2 regions of the Streptomyces hawaiiensis genome follow, and region 2 is predicted to be linked to the other one. Evidence: riboswitches for the same ligand, from Rfam matches in the RefSeq annotation. Region 2 holds a riboswitch; the other holds the start of a gene.
The links. A riboswitch is a leader RNA that binds a small molecule or an ion and turns the genes downstream of it on or off. The one in region 2 is predicted to bind glycine.

Region 1: another riboswitch for glycine. It lies ahead of gcvP (aminomethyl-transferring glycine dehydrogenase); the one in region 2 lies ahead of gcvT (glycine cleavage system aminomethyltransferase GcvT).

The regions. Positions count from the first base shown of each region.
Region 1 is NZ_CP021978.1:1,515,893-1,524,039, reverse strand. Features, by position in the region: gene CEB94_RS07065 (zinc-ribbon and FHA domain-containing protein) at 1-69, shown strand, start outside; gene ftsR (transcriptional regulator FtsR) at 123-860, shown strand; gene CEB94_RS07055 (bifunctional nuclease family protein) at 946-1,419, shown strand; gene CEB94_RS07050 (MerR family transcriptional regulator) at 1,713-2,396, shown strand; gene CEB94_RS07045 (DNA polymerase IV) at 2,552-4,006, shown strand; gene CEB94_RS07040 (PRC-barrel domain-containing protein) at 3,925-4,299, opposite strand; glycine riboswitch at 4,413-4,507, shown strand; gene gcvP (aminomethyl-transferring glycine dehydrogenase) at 4,683-7,568, shown strand; gene CEB94_RS07030 (TOBE domain-containing protein) at 7,634-8,053, opposite strand; gene CEB94_RS07025 (TOBE domain-containing protein) at 8,118-8,147, opposite strand, start outside.
Region 2 is NZ_CP021978.1:6,070,569-6,078,715, reverse strand. Features, by position in the region: gene CEB94_RS28210 (enhanced serine sensitivity protein SseB) at 1-259, opposite strand, end outside; gene CEB94_RS28205 (AAA family ATPase) at 363-1,031, opposite strand; glycine riboswitch at 1,253-1,352, shown strand; glycine riboswitch at 1,353-1,473, shown strand; gene gcvT (glycine cleavage system aminomethyltransferase GcvT) at 1,512-2,648, shown strand; gene gcvH (glycine cleavage system protein GcvH) at 2,752-3,129, shown strand; gene glyA (serine hydroxymethyltransferase) at 3,144-4,406, shown strand; gene CEB94_RS28185 (L-serine ammonia-lyase) at 4,494-5,861, shown strand; gene CEB94_RS28180 (McrB family protein) at 5,941-8,133, shown strand; gene CEB94_RS28175 (McrC family protein) at 8,130-8,147, shown strand, end outside.

The sequences.
Region 1 (8,147 bases), 4.6 Mb from region 2:
AACAACGGTGACGAGGTGCAGATCGGCAAGTACCGGCTGGTCTTCCACGCCAGCCAGCGGGGCTACTGACCGGGCCGCGTCCGGACAGAGCCCAGCGAAGGCCCATCCGTCAGGGAAGGTCCATGCTTCAAACACCGAGCGGCGGTGCCGGGCACGGCGCCGCCGCCACGGACAGTGGGCTGATGAGCATCGGCACGGTGCTGAACGTGCTGCGTGACGAGTTTCCCGAAGTGACCATCTCCAAGATCCGCTTCCTGGAGTCGGAAGGGCTCATCGAGCCGCAGCGGACCCCGTCGGGGTATCGCAAGTTCAGTGCCCATGACGTCGAGCGCCTCGGTCACGTCCTGAGGATGCAGCGGGACCACTATTTGCCCCTGAAGGTGATCCGGGAGCACTTGGAGGCCATGGAGCGCGGTGAGGCCGTGCAGCTGCCGGTCGTGGGCCGTCAGCGGGACGGCGAATCCGCGTCCGAGTCGTTCGAGGGGCCCACAGCGGCCAGGATCGGGCGTGAGGAGCTGCTCGCCGCCGCCGGTGTCGACGAGCAGGAGTTCAAGGAGTGGGAGTCCTACGGCCTCCTCACCCCTCTGGAGGACGGGGCCTACGATGCCGAGGCGGTCACCGTCGCGCTGCTCGTCGTCGAGCTCGGGCGGTTCGGGATCGAGCCGCGGCACCTTCGGGCGATGAAGGCCGCAGCCGACCGTGAGGCCGGGCTCGTGGACCAGGTGGTGGCCCCGCTGAGGCGGCACCGGAACCCGCAGACCAGGGTTCATGCCGAGGCCCGTACCAAAGAGCTGGCGGGGCTCACGGTGAAGCTGCACGCCGCGTTGGTGCAGACGGCGCTCGGCGTACGGCTGCCCTGAGGCGCCCGCGCGCTCGGGGCCCGGATCAGGCGCCCGAGCCGGGCCCGACTACCCAAACGTCCCGAGCACGGCCTAGGGTTGCTGTGTGAACGAGCTCGATGTCGTAGGTGTCCGGGTCGAAATGCCCTCCAACCAACCGATCGTGCTGCTGCGTGAAGTGGGAGGCGACCGTTACCTCCCCATCTGGATCGGACCGGGGGAGGCGACGGCGATCGCCTTCGCCCAGCAGGGCATGGCTCCCGCGCGGCCGCTGACACACGACCTGTTCAAGGACGTGTTGGAAGCCGTCGGCCAGGAGCTCACGGAAGTGCGCATCACGGACCTGCGTGAGGGCGTCTTCTACGCGGAGCTGGTCTTCGCCAGCGGCGTCGAGGTGAGCGCCCGCCCGTCCGACGCCATAGCTCTCGCGCTGCGCACCGGGACGCCGATCTACGGCAGTGACACGGTGCTCGACGACGCCGGCATCGCGATCCCGGACGAGCAGGAGGACGAGGTGGAGAAGTTCCGCGAGTTCCTCGACCAGATCTCCCCGGAGGACTTCGGCTCCAGCAGTCAGTGAGCTCCTGGGGAGCGGCAGTGGTCTGAGAGGCGTGTGGGCGGCCCGGCGGACGATGTGGTCCGGGGCGGGGCCGCCCGCCGTATGTGTGACGGGTGAAATGCCCGCATGCGCCGGTGGTGAGTCAGAGCGTCATACGGCCCGTTCCGGGGACATTCGGCTAGCCTTTCCCCGCGGTGGGGCACGGGAAACCACTCTCAGGGTGATTATCACTCGGCGTGGCGAGTGTGGCGATCGTTGACGCACCCCTGGTGACTGCCTACCGTCGAGAAGGCAGGTCAAGGACGGAGGTCGGCGTGAGAAGCAGCGGCGACGGTACGGCTGGGGGCGGCCCCGAGCGCAGTCTCAGGGCGAGCGGTCCGTACCCTCCCCCCGGCTCACGGCCCCTCCCGGGCGGAGGATGCCCCCAGCCCGGTGGCGCGGCCGAGCACGTTCCGCAGCGACCGACAGCGGTGCCGAGCAGCGGAGGGACGACGTCCATGGCGTCCGAGCAGATCGGCTATCGCGGCCCCACGGCCTGTGCGGCCGCCGGTATCACCTACCGGCAATTGGACTACTGGGCCCGCACGGGGCTCGTCGAGCCGAGCGTGCGCCCCGCGCACGGGTCCGGGACGCAGCGGCTGTACAGCTTCCGGGACGTGGTCGTCCTGAAGATCGTCAAGCGGTTCCTCGACACCGGGGTGTCACTGCAGAACATCCGCACGGCCGTCCAGCACCTCAGGGAACGCGGTTTCAGCGACCTGGAACGCATGACGCTGATGAGCGACGGCGCGACGGTCTACGAGTGCACCTCGCCCGACGAGGTCCATGCCCTGCTCCAAGGCGGTCAGGGTGTGTTCGGGATCGCCGTGGGCGTGGTGTGGCGGGACGTCGAGAGCGCGCTGTCCCAGCTGCATGGTGAGCGGATCGACACCGGCGAGACCCTGGTCGGGCCCAACCCGGCGGACGAGCTGGCGCGTCGGCGCAACCGAGCCGTCTGAGCCGTCCGGCGGCGCGGGACGCACGCGGTCGCAGGAGGCGGGACGTTTCCGCGCCGGGGCGTAAGCGGTTTCTCGTGGGGCGTTCAGGGCCCCGCGCGGGGCGTTCAGGGTGGCCGCGGGGGGCATTGTCAGTGGTGTAGGGCAGCATCGGAGTTGTGAGAACCGCACCCACGATCCTGCATCTCGACATGGATGCCTTCTTCGCCTCGGTGGAGCAGGCGTCCAAGCCGAGTCTGCGCGGGAAGGCCGTGGTCGTGGGCGGGCTCGGGCCGCGGGGTGTGGTGGCGACCGCGTCGTACGAGGCGCGGGTCTTCGGGGTGCATTCGGCCATGCCCATGGGCCAGGCCCGGCGGCTCGCGCCCAACGCCGCGTATCTCGTGCCGCGCTTCACCTTCTACCGGTCAATCAGCGAGCGGGTCATGGAGCTGCTGCGTGCGCTGTCGCCGCTGGTGGAACCGCTGAGCCTCGACGAGGCGTTCGTGGACCTGGAGGCCGGGGGAGTGGCCTGGGACGAGCGGTCGGCACGGCTGGCCGGGGTGAAGCTGCGCGCGGACATCCGGGCTGTCACGGGCCTCACGGGGTCGGTGGGGCTCGCCGCGTCCAAGATGCTCGCGAAGATCGCCTCGGAGGAGGCCAAGCCCGACGGGCTGGTGGTCATCGAGCCGGGGAGCGAGCGGGCGATGCTCGGGCCGATGTCGGTGCGGATCCTGCCGGGGGTGGGGCCGGCGACGGGCGACCATCTGCGGCGGGCCGGGATCACCACGGTCGAGGAGATCGCCGAGGCGGGCGAGGACGAGCTGGTCCGGCTGCTGGGGAAGGCGCACGGGCACGGTCTCTACGCCATGGCGCTGGCGCGGGACGACCGGCCCGTGGTGGCGGAGCGCGAGACGAAGTCGGTGTCGGTCGAGGACACCTACGACGTCGACATCCACGACCGGACGCGGGTCGGGCTGGAGGTGCAGCGGCTCGCCGAGCGGTGCGTGCGGCGGCTGCGCGGGGCCGGCCTGTCCGGGCGGACCATCGTGCTGAAGGTGCGGCGCTACGACTTCTCGACGCTCACCCGGTCCGAGACGCTGCGCGGGCCGACGGACGATCCCGCCGTGATCCGTGAGGCGGCGGGCAGACTGCTGGACTCGGTGGACACGACGGGCGGGGTGCGGCTGCTCGGGGTGGGGGTCAGCGGGCTCGCCGACTACACGCAGGAAGACCTGTTCGCACAGGCGGCGGGGGAGCGGGCGGTCGCGGAGGGCCCCGTCGAGGAGCACGCCCCGGCGCCGGCCGAGGAGCAGCCGTCACTGGCCGAGCGGCGGTGGCCCGCCGGGCACGACGTGCGCCATGCCGAGTTCGGGCACGGATGGGTGCAGGGCAGCGGCCTGGGGCGGGTCACCGTACGGTTCGAGACGCCCTCCTCGGAGCCCGGGCGCGTGCGGACCTTCCGGGTCGACGATCCGGATCTGGAGGCGGCCGACCCGCTGCCGTTGGTGTTACGAGGGCCCGAAGAGGGAGACGGAGTGCCCGGGGCAGGGTCTCAGGCCGTCTCGTCGGTGCCCGCCAGCTTGCCGAAGTCGTGGTCCGGCAGCGGGGGCGGGGCGGCGACGTCGAGGCCGTAGTGGTGATAGAGCTGCAGTTCCTGCTCGGGGGAGAGGTGGCGGCCCACGCCGAAGTCGGGGGCGTCCTTGATCAGGGCGCGGTCGAAGGGGACGTGGAGGGAGCCCTCGATCAGTTCGCTGGGCTCCAGGGGGACGAAGGCGTCCCTGCTGAACAGGCCGGTGCGTATGGCCGCCCATTCCGGCTCGCCGGTGGCGTCGTCGAGGTAGACCTCGTCGATCGTGCCGATCCTGGTCCCGTTGCGGTCGAACGCCTTGCGGCCGATCAGGTTGCGCGGATCGATATCGGTTCGCACGGGCCCTCCACATGGTCGCACCTCATCCGTAAACACTACAAAACGGTACAAGCGGGGATGCGGCCACTCGAAGGTTCGTGCGTTGACCCCGCTGGTACGCTGGCAGCGGCTGTTGACACCGTGCGGGAGAGTCCTCCAGACGTCATGGAGGCGCCGAAGGAGCAAATCCTCCCCGGAATCTCTCAGGCTCACGTACCGCACGGACGAGGTCACTCTGGAAAGCAGGGCGGGTGTCGACGGCTTCCGCTCTCACCGACGGTGAAAGCCGGAGGCCTTCGGGCGATCCGGTGAAGCTCTCAGGTTGAGATGACAGAGGGGGAGGCCGTCCGGGTACCCGCGCCGTGGTGCCCCTCGAAGGTCGTGTCGACCAGGAGGCCTCCGTAATGACCGCCCACCGCACTCCGCTCTCCGAGCTCGAAGAGGCTGTCCCCTTCGAGCAGCGCCATATCGGCCCCGACCACGAGGCCTGCGCCAAGATGCTCGCACACGTCGGCTACGGCTCACTCGACGAGCTCACCGCCGCCGCGGTCCCGGCCGTGATCGCGAGCGCCGAGGCACTGGACCTGCCGGGCGCCCGCAGCGAGGCCGAGGTGATCGCCGAGCTGCGCTCGCTGGCCGACCGCAACCAGGTCCTCGGTTCCATGATCGGCCTCGGCTACTACGGCACGTTCACCCCGCCGGTCGTGATGCGCAACGTCATGGAGAACCCGTCCTGGTACACGGCCTACACGCCGTACCAGCCGGAGATCTCGCAGGGCCGGCTCGAGGCGCTGCTCAACTTCCAGACGATGGTCGCCGACCTGACCGGACTGCCGACCTCCGGCGCCTCCCTGCTCGACGAGGGCACCGCGGCCGCCGAGGCCATGGCGCTGTCGCGGCGTCTGGGCAAGAATAAGAAGGGTCTGTTCCTGGTCGACGCGGACGCGCTGCCGCAGACCATCGCCGTGATCCGGACCCGGGCCGAGCCGACGGGGGTCGAGGTCGTCGTCGCCGACCTCGGCGATGGCATCCCCGCCGAGGTCGCCGGGCGCGAGATCAACGGTGTGCTGATCCAGTACCCGGGCGCCTCCGGTGCGGTGCGGGACATCAAGCCGGTCATCGACCAGGCGCACGGGCTCGGGGCACTCGTCACCGTCGCCGCCGACCTGCTGGCGCTGACGCTGCTGAAGTCGCCCGGTGAGCTCGGCGCGGACATCGCCGTCGGGACGACGCAGCGCTTCGGCGTGCCCATGGGCTTCGGCGGACCGCACGCCGGCTATATGGCGGTCCAGGACAAGATGGCGCGCAGCCTGCCCGGGCGGCTCGTCGGCGTGTCCGTGGACGCCGACGGGAACAAGGCGTACCGGCTGGCGCTGCAGACGCGTGAGCAGCACATCCGCCGGGAGAAGGCCACCAGCAACATCTGCACCGCGCAGGTGCTCCTCGCGGTCATGGCCGGCATGTACGCCGTCTACCACGGCCCGCAGGGCCTGAAGGGCATCGCGCGGCGCACCCACCGGTACGCCACGGTCCTCGCCGCCGGGCTCGAGGGCGGCGGTGTCGAGGTCGTGCACGGCGCCTACTTCGACACTCTGACCGTGCGCGTCGAGGGCCGGGCCGCCGAGGTCGTGGCCGCCGCGCGGGACAACGGGGTCAACCTGTGGCCCGTGGACGCCGACCACGTCTCGATCGCCTGCGACGAGACCACGACGCGCGCTCAGCTGCGGGCCGTCTGGGCCGCCTTCGGGGTCGAGGGCGTCGTCGAGGCGCTGGACACGGCCACGGAGGACGGGCTTCCGGGCGCGCTGCTGCGGACCGACGACTACCTGACGCACCCCGTCTTCCATCAGCACCGCTCCGAGACCGCCATGCTGCGCTACCTGCGCCGGCTGGCCGACCGCGACTACGCGCTCGACCGGGGCATGATCCCGCTGGGCTCCTGCACCATGAAGCTCAACGCGACCACCGAGATGGAGCCGGTCACCTGGCCCGAGTTCGGGCAGATGCACCCCTTCGCGCCCGCCGGGCAGGCCGCGGGCTACCTCACCCTCATCCACGAGCTGGAGGACCGGCTCGCCGAGGTCACCGGCTACGACAAGGTGTCCCTCCAGCCGAACGCCGGCTCGCAGGGCGAGCTGGCCGGTCTGCTCGCCGTTCGCGGGTACCACCGGGCCAACGGGGACAAGCAGCGCACGGTATGCCTGATCCCGTCGTCCGCGCACGGCACCAACGCCGCCAGCGCGGTGATGGCGGGCATGAAGGTCGTCGTCGTGAAGACCGCCGAGGACGGCGAGATCGACGTCGAGGACCTGCGGGCGAAGATCGAGCAGTACCGCGACGAGCTGGCCGTGCTGATGATCACGTACCCCTCCACGCATGGCGTGTTCGAGGAGCACGTCGCCGACATCTGCGCCCAGGTGCACGAGGCCGGTGGCCAGGTCTACGTCGACGGGGCGAACCTCAACGCGCTCGTCGGGCTCGCCAAGCCGGGGCACTTCGGCGGGGACGTCTCGCACCTGAACCTGCACAAGACCTTCTGCATCCCGCACGGCGGCGGCGGTCCCGGCGTCGGCCCGGTCGCGGTGCGCGAGCACCTCGCCCCCTATCTGCCGAACCACCCGTTGCAGCCCGACGCGGGACCGGAGACGGGTGTCGGGCCACTCTCCGCGGCGCCGTGGGGCTCCGCCGGCATTTTGCCGATCTCGTGGGCGTACGTCCGGCTGATGGGCGGCGAGGGGCTGAAGCGGGCCACGCAGGTGGCCGTGCTCAGCGCCAACTACATCGCCAAGCGGCTGGAGCCGCACTACCCGGTGCTCTACACCGGTCCCGGCGGGCTCGTCGCGCACGAGTGCATCATCGACCTGCGGCCCCTGACCAAGGCGACCGGCGTGAGCGTCGACGACGTCTCCAAGCGGCTGATCGACTACGGCTTCCACGCGCCGACCATGTCGTTCCCGGTGGCAGGGACGCTGATGATCGAGCCGACCGAGTCGGAGGACCTGGCCGAGCTGGACCGGTTCTGCGAGGCGATGATCGCCATTCGCGCGGAGATCGAGAAGGTCGGCTCCGGCGAGTGGCCCGCGGACGACAACCCGCTGCGCGGTGCCCCGCACACCGCCGGCGCGCTCGCCGGGACGTGGGAGCACGCCTACAGCCGTGAGGAGGCCGTCTTCCCGGCCGGGGTGTCGACCGCCGACAAGTACTGGCCGCCGGTGCGCCGCATCGACCAGGCCTTCGGCGACCGGAACCTGGTGTGCTCCTGCCCGCCGCTGGACGCGTACGAGGACTGACCGGCCGACCGGTCACAGGGAGGGGCTCCGCGGTTGCGGGGCCCCTTTCGTCGTTCACCGCCGCGTCATGTGGTGGCGAGTGACACCTCGGTCGCCTTGATCAGGGCGATGACGGGGATCCCGGGTGACAGGGCGAGGTCTTCCGCCGCGTCCCTGGTGATCGCGGCGGTCAGTTCGCCGCCCTCGACCGTGACGCGGACGGACGCCATCGCGTCGCCGGCCGCGATGTCCGTGACCGTACCGGGGAGCTGGTTGCGGATCGACAGGCCCTCGATGGGCGCGGTGGCCAGGGAGACCTCCGTCGACTTCAACAGGGCGCGCACTGGGGTGCCCGGAGTGAGACGGAGGTCTTCCGCGGCCTCGCGGGTGATCGCCGCGGTGAGGTCCTGGCCGCCGGTGAGGCGGACCCTGACCGTCGCCATGGCCTCGCCCGGGGTGACGGCCGTGACGGTGCCGGGGAGCTGGTTGCGGATACTCAGGCTCATGGGTGCACCGTAGCCCGGTGGGTGCTTCTGGCCCGGTATGCCTGCGTCTGCGTCGCTGGACTGTTCAGACGCGGTCGATGTGGACGTTCGTCGA
Region 2 (8,147 bases):
TGAACACCGGCACGAACGCCTGGCCGTCGATCTCGATGCCGGGCAGGTCGAGGGGGCCGCTGTGCGGGCCGCCGCCGCTGGGCAGCGGGATCCATACGAAGCTCCGGCCGAGCACCTCGACGATCCGCCCGCCGGCCGCCGGTCCGGCGCTGAGGGAGGCCGAGAGCACCTCCTCCAGCTCGTTGCCGGGCCAACCGCCGTGCGGGTGGGTCTGCGTCTGCGCCGGAAAGTCCGCGGAGAAGTCCGCCGGGATGTCCATCTTCCTACCGCCTGCCTGGAACCACTGCTGTGGCTCAAAAGGCTAACGGCTCAGGGGCGCGAGGAGGCCGGCCTGTGGACGACGGGGCGGGCCCGGGGGCCCCTCAGCCCGTGAAGCCGATTCTGTGGAGCGCGTTCGCCGCGTCCCGGTCGGCCAGGACGGCCGAGCCGCAGCCGGAAGGGAGGTCGCCGCGTTCCACCGCGCGCAGGAGGCGGGTGCTGGCCGCGCGGTGGCGCAGGAACGCGTAGCGCGAGACACCGCGGCCCCGGTCGCGCTGGCCGGCCAGGGCCTGCTCGGGGGTGACGTCGAGGAGGAGCAGGTGGAGCGTGCCGCCGCGGCGGCGGGCCTCGCGGGCGAGCCAGCGGCGGACCCAGGCCTGCGTGCCGCAGTCGTGCACCACGATGCCCTCACCCGTGCGCAGGGCACGGCGCAGCCCGGCGTAGTGGGCGAGGCGGACGAGCGGGCGGTAGAGCGCGTACGGCAGGGCGCGCGGCATGCGGCGGGCCCAGCGGTCACGGGTGTCCTGGGAGTCGACGCGCCGGTCCGGTACCGCGCGCCGCATCAGCGTGGACTTGCCGCTGCCGGGCAGGCCCGTGACCACGACGAGGTCGCGGGGGCCGAACAGCAGCGCGTGCGGGCCGCGCCCGGCGCGGTCGCGCAGATCGCGGACGACCGGCGCCGGCACCGGGGCGCGGACCGCCCGGACCGGAGCGGCGGCCGGCTGCTCGGGCAGCGCCATGCCCGTCGTCGCGTACGCGGTGGTCCTGTTCACCGTGATCGTCCTCCCCTGGGGCCAGGTACGGAGTCCCATCCCCGCCGAGTGTAAAGAGAAGGTAATGCCGCAGGCCTCTCATTTACGTGCTTGTCCTGCAACAGGGCTGCTACAGGTCGCCGTGTCCGGCGGGCGGGACTCGTGCACTCCCTGGAAAGGTCCCCCTGCCGCGCCGGAAGGATGCGTGCAATGATGTGCGCGCCAACTGCATACCGGCCGTTTGAATCCGCGCGGGAGAGTCCCCAGCACCGCAAGAGCTGAGGCGCCGAAGGAGCAAGTCCCTCCCTTGAATCTCTCAGGCCCCGTTACCGCGCGGGCGAGGCACATCTGAAAAGCGGGCCGCCCCCTGTGTGCGACACGAGGCGTGGCCCCACCCAAGGTGCAAGCCAGGACCCGTGTGGTCATGGCGAACCTCTCAGGTTCCGATGACAGATGGGGAGGAACGACCTCGCCCGTCATTGCCTTGGGAGACGACCGACCGTGAGCAGTACAGGAGAACTCCGTCACACCGCGCTCGATGCCCTGCATCGTTCGCTCGGCGCGACGATGACCGACTTCGCCGGCTGGGACATGCCCCTGCGCTACGGCTCCGAGCGCGACGAGCACACCGCCGTGCGCACGAAGGCCGGGCTCTTCGACCTCTCCCACATGGGGGAGATCACCGTCACCGGCCCGCAGGCCGCCGCCCTCCTCGACTTCGCCCTGGTGGGCAACATCGGCGGTGTGAAGCCGGGCCGCGCCCGCTACACCATGATCTGCCGGGCCGACGGCGGCATCCTGGACGACCTGATCGTCTACCGGCTGGGCGAGACCGAGGCCGCTTCTTCCGAATACCTGGTCGTCGCCAACGCCTCCAACGCCCAGGTGGTCCTGGACGCGCTGACCGAGCGCGCCGCCGGCTTCGACGCCGAGGTGCGCGACGACCGGGACGCCTACGCGCTGATCGCCGTACAGGGTCCGCGGTCGCCGGGGATCCTGAAGTCCCTGACCGACGCCGACCTGGACGGCCTGAAGTACTACGCCGGGCTGCCCGGCACGGTCGCGGGCGTCCCGGCCCTGATCGCCCGGACCGGCTACACCGGCGAGGACGGCTTCGAGCTGTTCGTGAAGCCCGAGCACGCGGTGGAGCTGTGGCAGGCCCTGACCAAGGCCGGCGAGGGCGCCGGGCTGGCCCCGTGCGGCCTGTCCTGCCGCGACACGCTGCGCCTGGAGGCGGGCATGCCGCTGTACGGGCACGAGCTGAGCACCTCCCTCACGCCCTTCGACGCCGGGCTCGGCCGGGTGGTGAAGTTCGAGAAGGAGGGTGACTTCGTGGGGCGCGAGGCCCTGCGCGAGGCCGCCGCCCGCGCCGAGGCCCAGCCGCCGCGTGTGCTCGTCGGCCTGGTCGCCGAGGGCCGCCGGGTCCCGCGCGCCGGGTACGCGGTCGTCGTCGGCGGCGAGGTGATCGGCGAGGTCACCTCCGGCGCCCCCTCCCCCACCCTCGGCAAGCCGATCGCGATGGCGTACGTCGACGCCGCGCACGCCGCGCCCGGCACGACCGGAGTGGGCGTGGACATCCGGGGCAGTCACGAGCCGTACGAGGTCGTGGCGCTGCCGTTCTACAAGCGCCAGAAGTAGACACTGGCCAAAGGGCCGCGGCAGCGGCCCCGTGCCCGTCGTCCCAGCTCACCAGCAGTCCCCCCTTCCACAGCACTCCCGCGCGTACAGGAGAATCCAGGCCATGAGCAACCCCAAAGAGCTGCGCTACAGCAAGGAGCACGAGTGGCTGTCGGCCGCCGAGGACGGCGTCTCGACGGTCGGCATCACGGAGCACGCGGCCAACGCGCTCGGCGATGTCGTGTTCGTCCAGCTTCCCGAGGTCGGTGACTCCGTGTCCGCCGGCGAGACCTGCGGCGAGCTGGAGTCGACCAAGTCGGTGTCCGACCTGTACTCCCCCGTCTCCGGTGAGGTCACCGAGGTCAACGAGGACGTCGTGAACGACCCGTCGCTGGTGAACTCGGCCCCCTTCGAGGGCGGCTGGCTGTTCAAGGTGCGGATCACGGACGAGCCGGGCGACCTGCTCTCCGCCGACGAGTACACCGCGTTCTCCGCGGGCTGAGGAGTCGTAGCCGTATGTCCGTCCTGAACACACCCCTGCACGAGCTCGACCCGGCGGTCGCCGCCGCGGTCGACGCCGAGCTGCACCGTCAGCAGTCCACGCTCGAGATGATCGCCTCGGAGAACTTCGCGCCGGTCGCGGTCATGGAGGCGCAGGGCTCGGTCCTCACCAACAAGTACGCCGAGGGCTACCCGGGCCGCCGCTACTACGGCGGCTGCGAGCACGTCGACGTGGTCGAGCAGATCGCGATCGACCGCGTCAAGGAGCTGTTCGGCGCCGAGCACGCCAACGTGCAGCCGCACTCGGGCGCCCAGGCCAACGCGGCCGCGATGTTCGCGCTGCTCAAGCCGGGCGACACCATCATGGGTCTGAACCTCGCCCACGGCGGGCACCTGACCCACGGCATGAAGATCAACTTCTCCGGCAAGCTCTACGACGTCGTCGCCTACCACGTGGGCGAGGACGGCCGGGTCGACATGGCCGAGGTGGAGCGGCTGGCGAAGGAGTCCAAGCCGAAGCTGATCGTCGCCGGCTGGTCGGCGTACCCGCGGCAGCTGGACTTCGCGGAGTTCCGCCGGATCGCGGACGAGGCCGGTGCGTACCTGATGGTCGACATGGCCCACTTCGCGGGTCTCGTGGCGGCCGGGCTGCACCCGAACCCGGTGCCGCACGCGCACGTGGTCACCACCACGACCCACAAGACGCTGGGCGGCCCGCGCGGCGGTGTGATCCTCTCCACGGCCGAACTGGCCAAGAAGATCAACTCCGCCGTCTTCCCCGGTCAGCAGGGCGGTCCGCTGGAGCATGTGATCGCCGCCAAGGCGGTCGCCTTCAAGGTCGCCGCCTCGCAGGACTTCAAGGAGCGCCAGCGCCGTACGCTGGAGGGTGCCCGCATCCTGGCCGAGCGTCTGGTGAAGGACGACGTCCGGGCCGTGGGCGTGGACGTCCTGTCCGGCGGCACGGACGTGCACCTCGTCCTGGTCGACCTGCGCCACTCGGAGCTGGACGGCCAGCAGGCCGAGGACCGCCTCCACGAGGTGGGCATCACGGTCAACCGGAACGCGATCCCGGACGACCCGCGTCCGCCGATGGTGACGTCCGGTCTGCGGATCGGCACCCCGGCTCTGGCGACCCGGGGCTTCGAAACCGAGGACTTCGCGGAGGTCGCGGACGTCATCGCCGAGGCGCTGAAGCCGTCCTACGACGTGCAGGCCCTCAAGGCCCGGGTGAAGGCCCTGGCCGACAAGCACCCGCTGTACCCGGGTGTGAACAAGTAACGAAGAAACCTTTCGGGTGCCGCGCCGGCCACAAGCGGGCGCGGCACCCACCCCCTCTGCACCACCCCCGTAGTCAGGAGTTCCCCCGTGGCCATCTCGGTCTTCGACCTGTTCTCGATCGGCATCGGCCCGTCCAGCTCCCACACCGTCGGCCCGATGCGGGCGGCCCGGATGTTCGCCCGGCGGCTGCGCAACGAGGAGCTGCTGGCCCCGACGGCACAGGTCCGCGCGGAGCTGTACGGCTCGCTCGGCGCGACCGGGCACGGCCACGGCACGCCCAAGGCGGTGCTGCTCGGCCTGGAGGGCGACTCGCCCCGCACGGTGGACGTCGCGAGCGCCGACGAGCGGGTGGAGGCGATCAAAACCGGCGGCCGGCTGAACCTGCTCGGCGAGCACGAGGTCGCGTTCTCCTTCGACGACGACATGGTCCTGCACCGCCGCAAGGCCCTGCCGTACCACGCGAACGGCATGACGCTGTGGGCGTACGACGCCTCGGGCACGGAGCTGCTGACGAAGACGTACTACTCGGTCGGCGGCGGGTTCGTCGTCGACGAGGACGCGGTCGGGGCGGACCGCATCAAACTCGACGACACCGTCCTGAAGCACCCCTTCCGCACGGGTGACGAGCTGCTGCGCCTGACCGAGGAGACGGGCCTGTCCATCTCCGCGCTGATGCTGGAGAACGAGCGGGCCTGGCGCAGCGAGGAGGAGATCCGCGAAGGCCTGCTGGAGATCTGGCAGGTGATGCGGGACTGCGTGGCGCGCGGCCTGTCCCAGGAGGGCATCCTGCCGGGCGGTCTCAAAGTGCGCCGCCGGGCCGCGAACACCGCGCGCAAGCTGCGCTCCGAAGGCGACCCGCTGGCCCTGTCCATGGAGTGGATCACCCTCTACGCCATGGCGGTCAACGAGGAGAACGCCGCGGGCGGCCGGGTCGTCACCGCCCCCACCAACGGCGCCGCCGGCATCATCCCGGCGGTCCTGCACTACTACGTCAACTTCGTGCCGGGCGCCGACGAGGAGGGTGTGGTCCGCTTCCTGCTCGCCGCGGGCGCGATCGGCATGCTCTTCAAGGAGAACGCCTCCATCTCCGGCGCCGAGGTCGGCTGCCAGGGCGAGGTCGGCTCCGCCTGCTCCATGGCCGCGGGCGCCCTGGCCGAGGTCCTCGGCGGCTCGCCCGAGCAGGTCGAGAACGCCGCCGAGATCGGCATGGAGCACAACCTCGGCCTCACCTGCGATCCCGTAGGCGGCCTGGTCCAGATCCCCTGCATCGAACGCAACGGCATGGCCGCGGTCAAGGCCGTCACGGCCGCCCGCATGGCGATGCGCGGCGACGGCTCTCACAAGGTGTCCCTGGACAAGGTCATCAAGACGATGAAGGACACCGGCGCGGACATGTCGGTGAAGTACAAGGAGACGGCCCGGGGCGGGCTGGCGGTGAACATCATCGAGTGCTGACCCTCTCCCGGCCGACGGCCTGACGGCTGCCCTCGCTCCCTCCTAAGCTGGGTTCTTCGAGCACAGGGGGTGGGGCGCGGTGGCGAGGCGGCCGGAGAGTGTCGATGTCGTGGCGGCGGTGCGGCGGGTCTTCCACGACGGGCTGGCGAGCGGGAAGTCCGCGTTCGCCCAGGAGTTCCCGGCCTGGACCGGGGCGACGGCCTCGGATCTGCGCAGACGGTTCGTGGACCGGCCGGACGAGTCCTCGGACACCTTCCTGGTCAAGCTGCGGCGGCAGCTCGACGGCGCCCCGGACACGACGATCGTGCTGGCGGCCGAGCTGCTGTTCGTGAACATGGCACCGCTCGTGCCCGAGCAGATCGGGCTGGCCAAGAAGCGGCAGATCCTTGGCGAGGTGCTGTCCTGGGCCGACCGCCCGGTGGCTGTTCCGGAGGATCTGGAGCCGGGCCTGAAGGGCTTCCTGCACGGCGGCCAGGGCTTTTTGAACTACCGCTGGGCCCAGTTCCAGATCCTGGTGCTGCTGGTGGAGCGGCTCGCGGGCATGACCGGCACCGAGCGGGAGGCGGTGCTGAAGGATCCGCTGGAGTTCAAGGCCTTGTGCCTGGGCATCCAGGAGTCGGTCGGGCACAAGAAGGGGCGGGCGCAGATCCACGTCCTGCTGTTTCTGCTCTTCCCGGACTTCTACCAGCCGATCGCCAGCGCCTACCACAAGCAGGAGATCGTCAAGGCGTTCGCGGACGAGCTCCCCGAGCCCACCGGAGACGACGACCGCGACCTGCTGGAGCTGTGCCGGACCCTGCGGGCGCAGACCGGGGAGCCGGTCGACTTCTACGACGAGCCGTGGGTGCGCAGGTGGCGCAGGGGGGCCGTCGAGCACGCCCAGCGCGGCTGGCTGGTGCGCGGATACGACGTGGACGGCCGCAACTTCGTCCCGGACTGGCTCCGGCGCGGCTACTGCTCGCTGTCCTGGCGGGAGATGCCCGAACTCCCCGCCGGCTCGGTTAAGCAGCACGTGCAGCAGGCCGTCGCCGAGGCGATGCCGGACGGCAGCGCCCAGATGCGCGCCCAGGCGGCGTACCAGCTGCACGCCTTCCTCACCCTGATGCAGCCCGGCGACCTGGTCGTCACGGTGACGCCGGACGAGGTCCACGTCGGCACGGTCCAGGGCCCGGCTGAGTACGACGCCTCGGACGGCTTGGACAACGCCCGCCGCAGGCCGGTGAACTGGGCCACCGCCGAGCGGCCGCTCGTGCGCGCGGAGCTGCCCGAGCGGGTGCAGGCCCGGCTGCCACTGCCGCCCGCGCTGTACGACGTCAGCAGCATCGCGGCCGAACTCGCCGAGCGCGCCGGGCTGGAGGACGTCGTCGCCGAGGAGCTCGTCGACGTCGACGTCACCAAGCCGCTGGAACTGCCGCCCGTCACCGAGGAGCTGGCCGCGCGGCTGCTGATGCCGCTTGAGTGGCTCCGGGAGACCGCCGAGCAGCTGCAGGAGCACGGGCAGCTCGTCTTCCACGGCCCGCCCGGCACGGGGAAGACCTACCTGGCGCGTGCCCTGGCTCGGCATCTCGCCGGGCCCGACCGGGTGGAGCTCGTGCAGTTCCACCCCTCGTACACCTACGAGGACTTCTTCGAGGGCTTCCGTCCCGTCCGGGGCGAGGACGGCTCGGTGGTGTTCGACATCGTGCCCGGGCCGTTCCGGCTACTCGCCGAACGCGCCGCGAAGGACCCGGCCAACCCGTACGTCCTGGTCATCGACGAGATCAACCGGGCCAACCTGGCGAAGGTCTTCGGCGAGCTGTACTTCCTGCTGGAGTACCGCGAGGAGCCCGTCACCACCCAGTACAGCCCGCACGCCCCGTTCACTTTGCCGGGCAACCTGTTCCTCGTCGGCACGATGAACACCGCCGACCGTTCGATCGCCCTGGTCGACGCGGCGATGCGGCGCAGGTTCGCCTTCCGCCGGCTCTCCCCCGAGAAGCCGCCGGTCCGGGGCCTGCTGGACCGCTGGCTGCGGGAGCGCGGCCTGCCGGACACCGCCGCCCGGCTGCTGGACGAGCTCAACGCCCGGCTCGGGGACGCCGACCGCGCCGTCGGTCCGTCGTACCTGATGAAGCCCGCCGCCGCCCGGCCGGAGGGGCTCGACCTCGTCTGGCGCACCCAGATCCTGCCCCTGCTGGAGGACCAGCTCTACGGGACCGGGACCGACGTGGAGGAGGAGTACGGCCTGCCCGCCCTGCGCGCGGCGCTCGGGGCGGCCCCGGAGGAGGCGTGAGCGGCCTCTTGCTC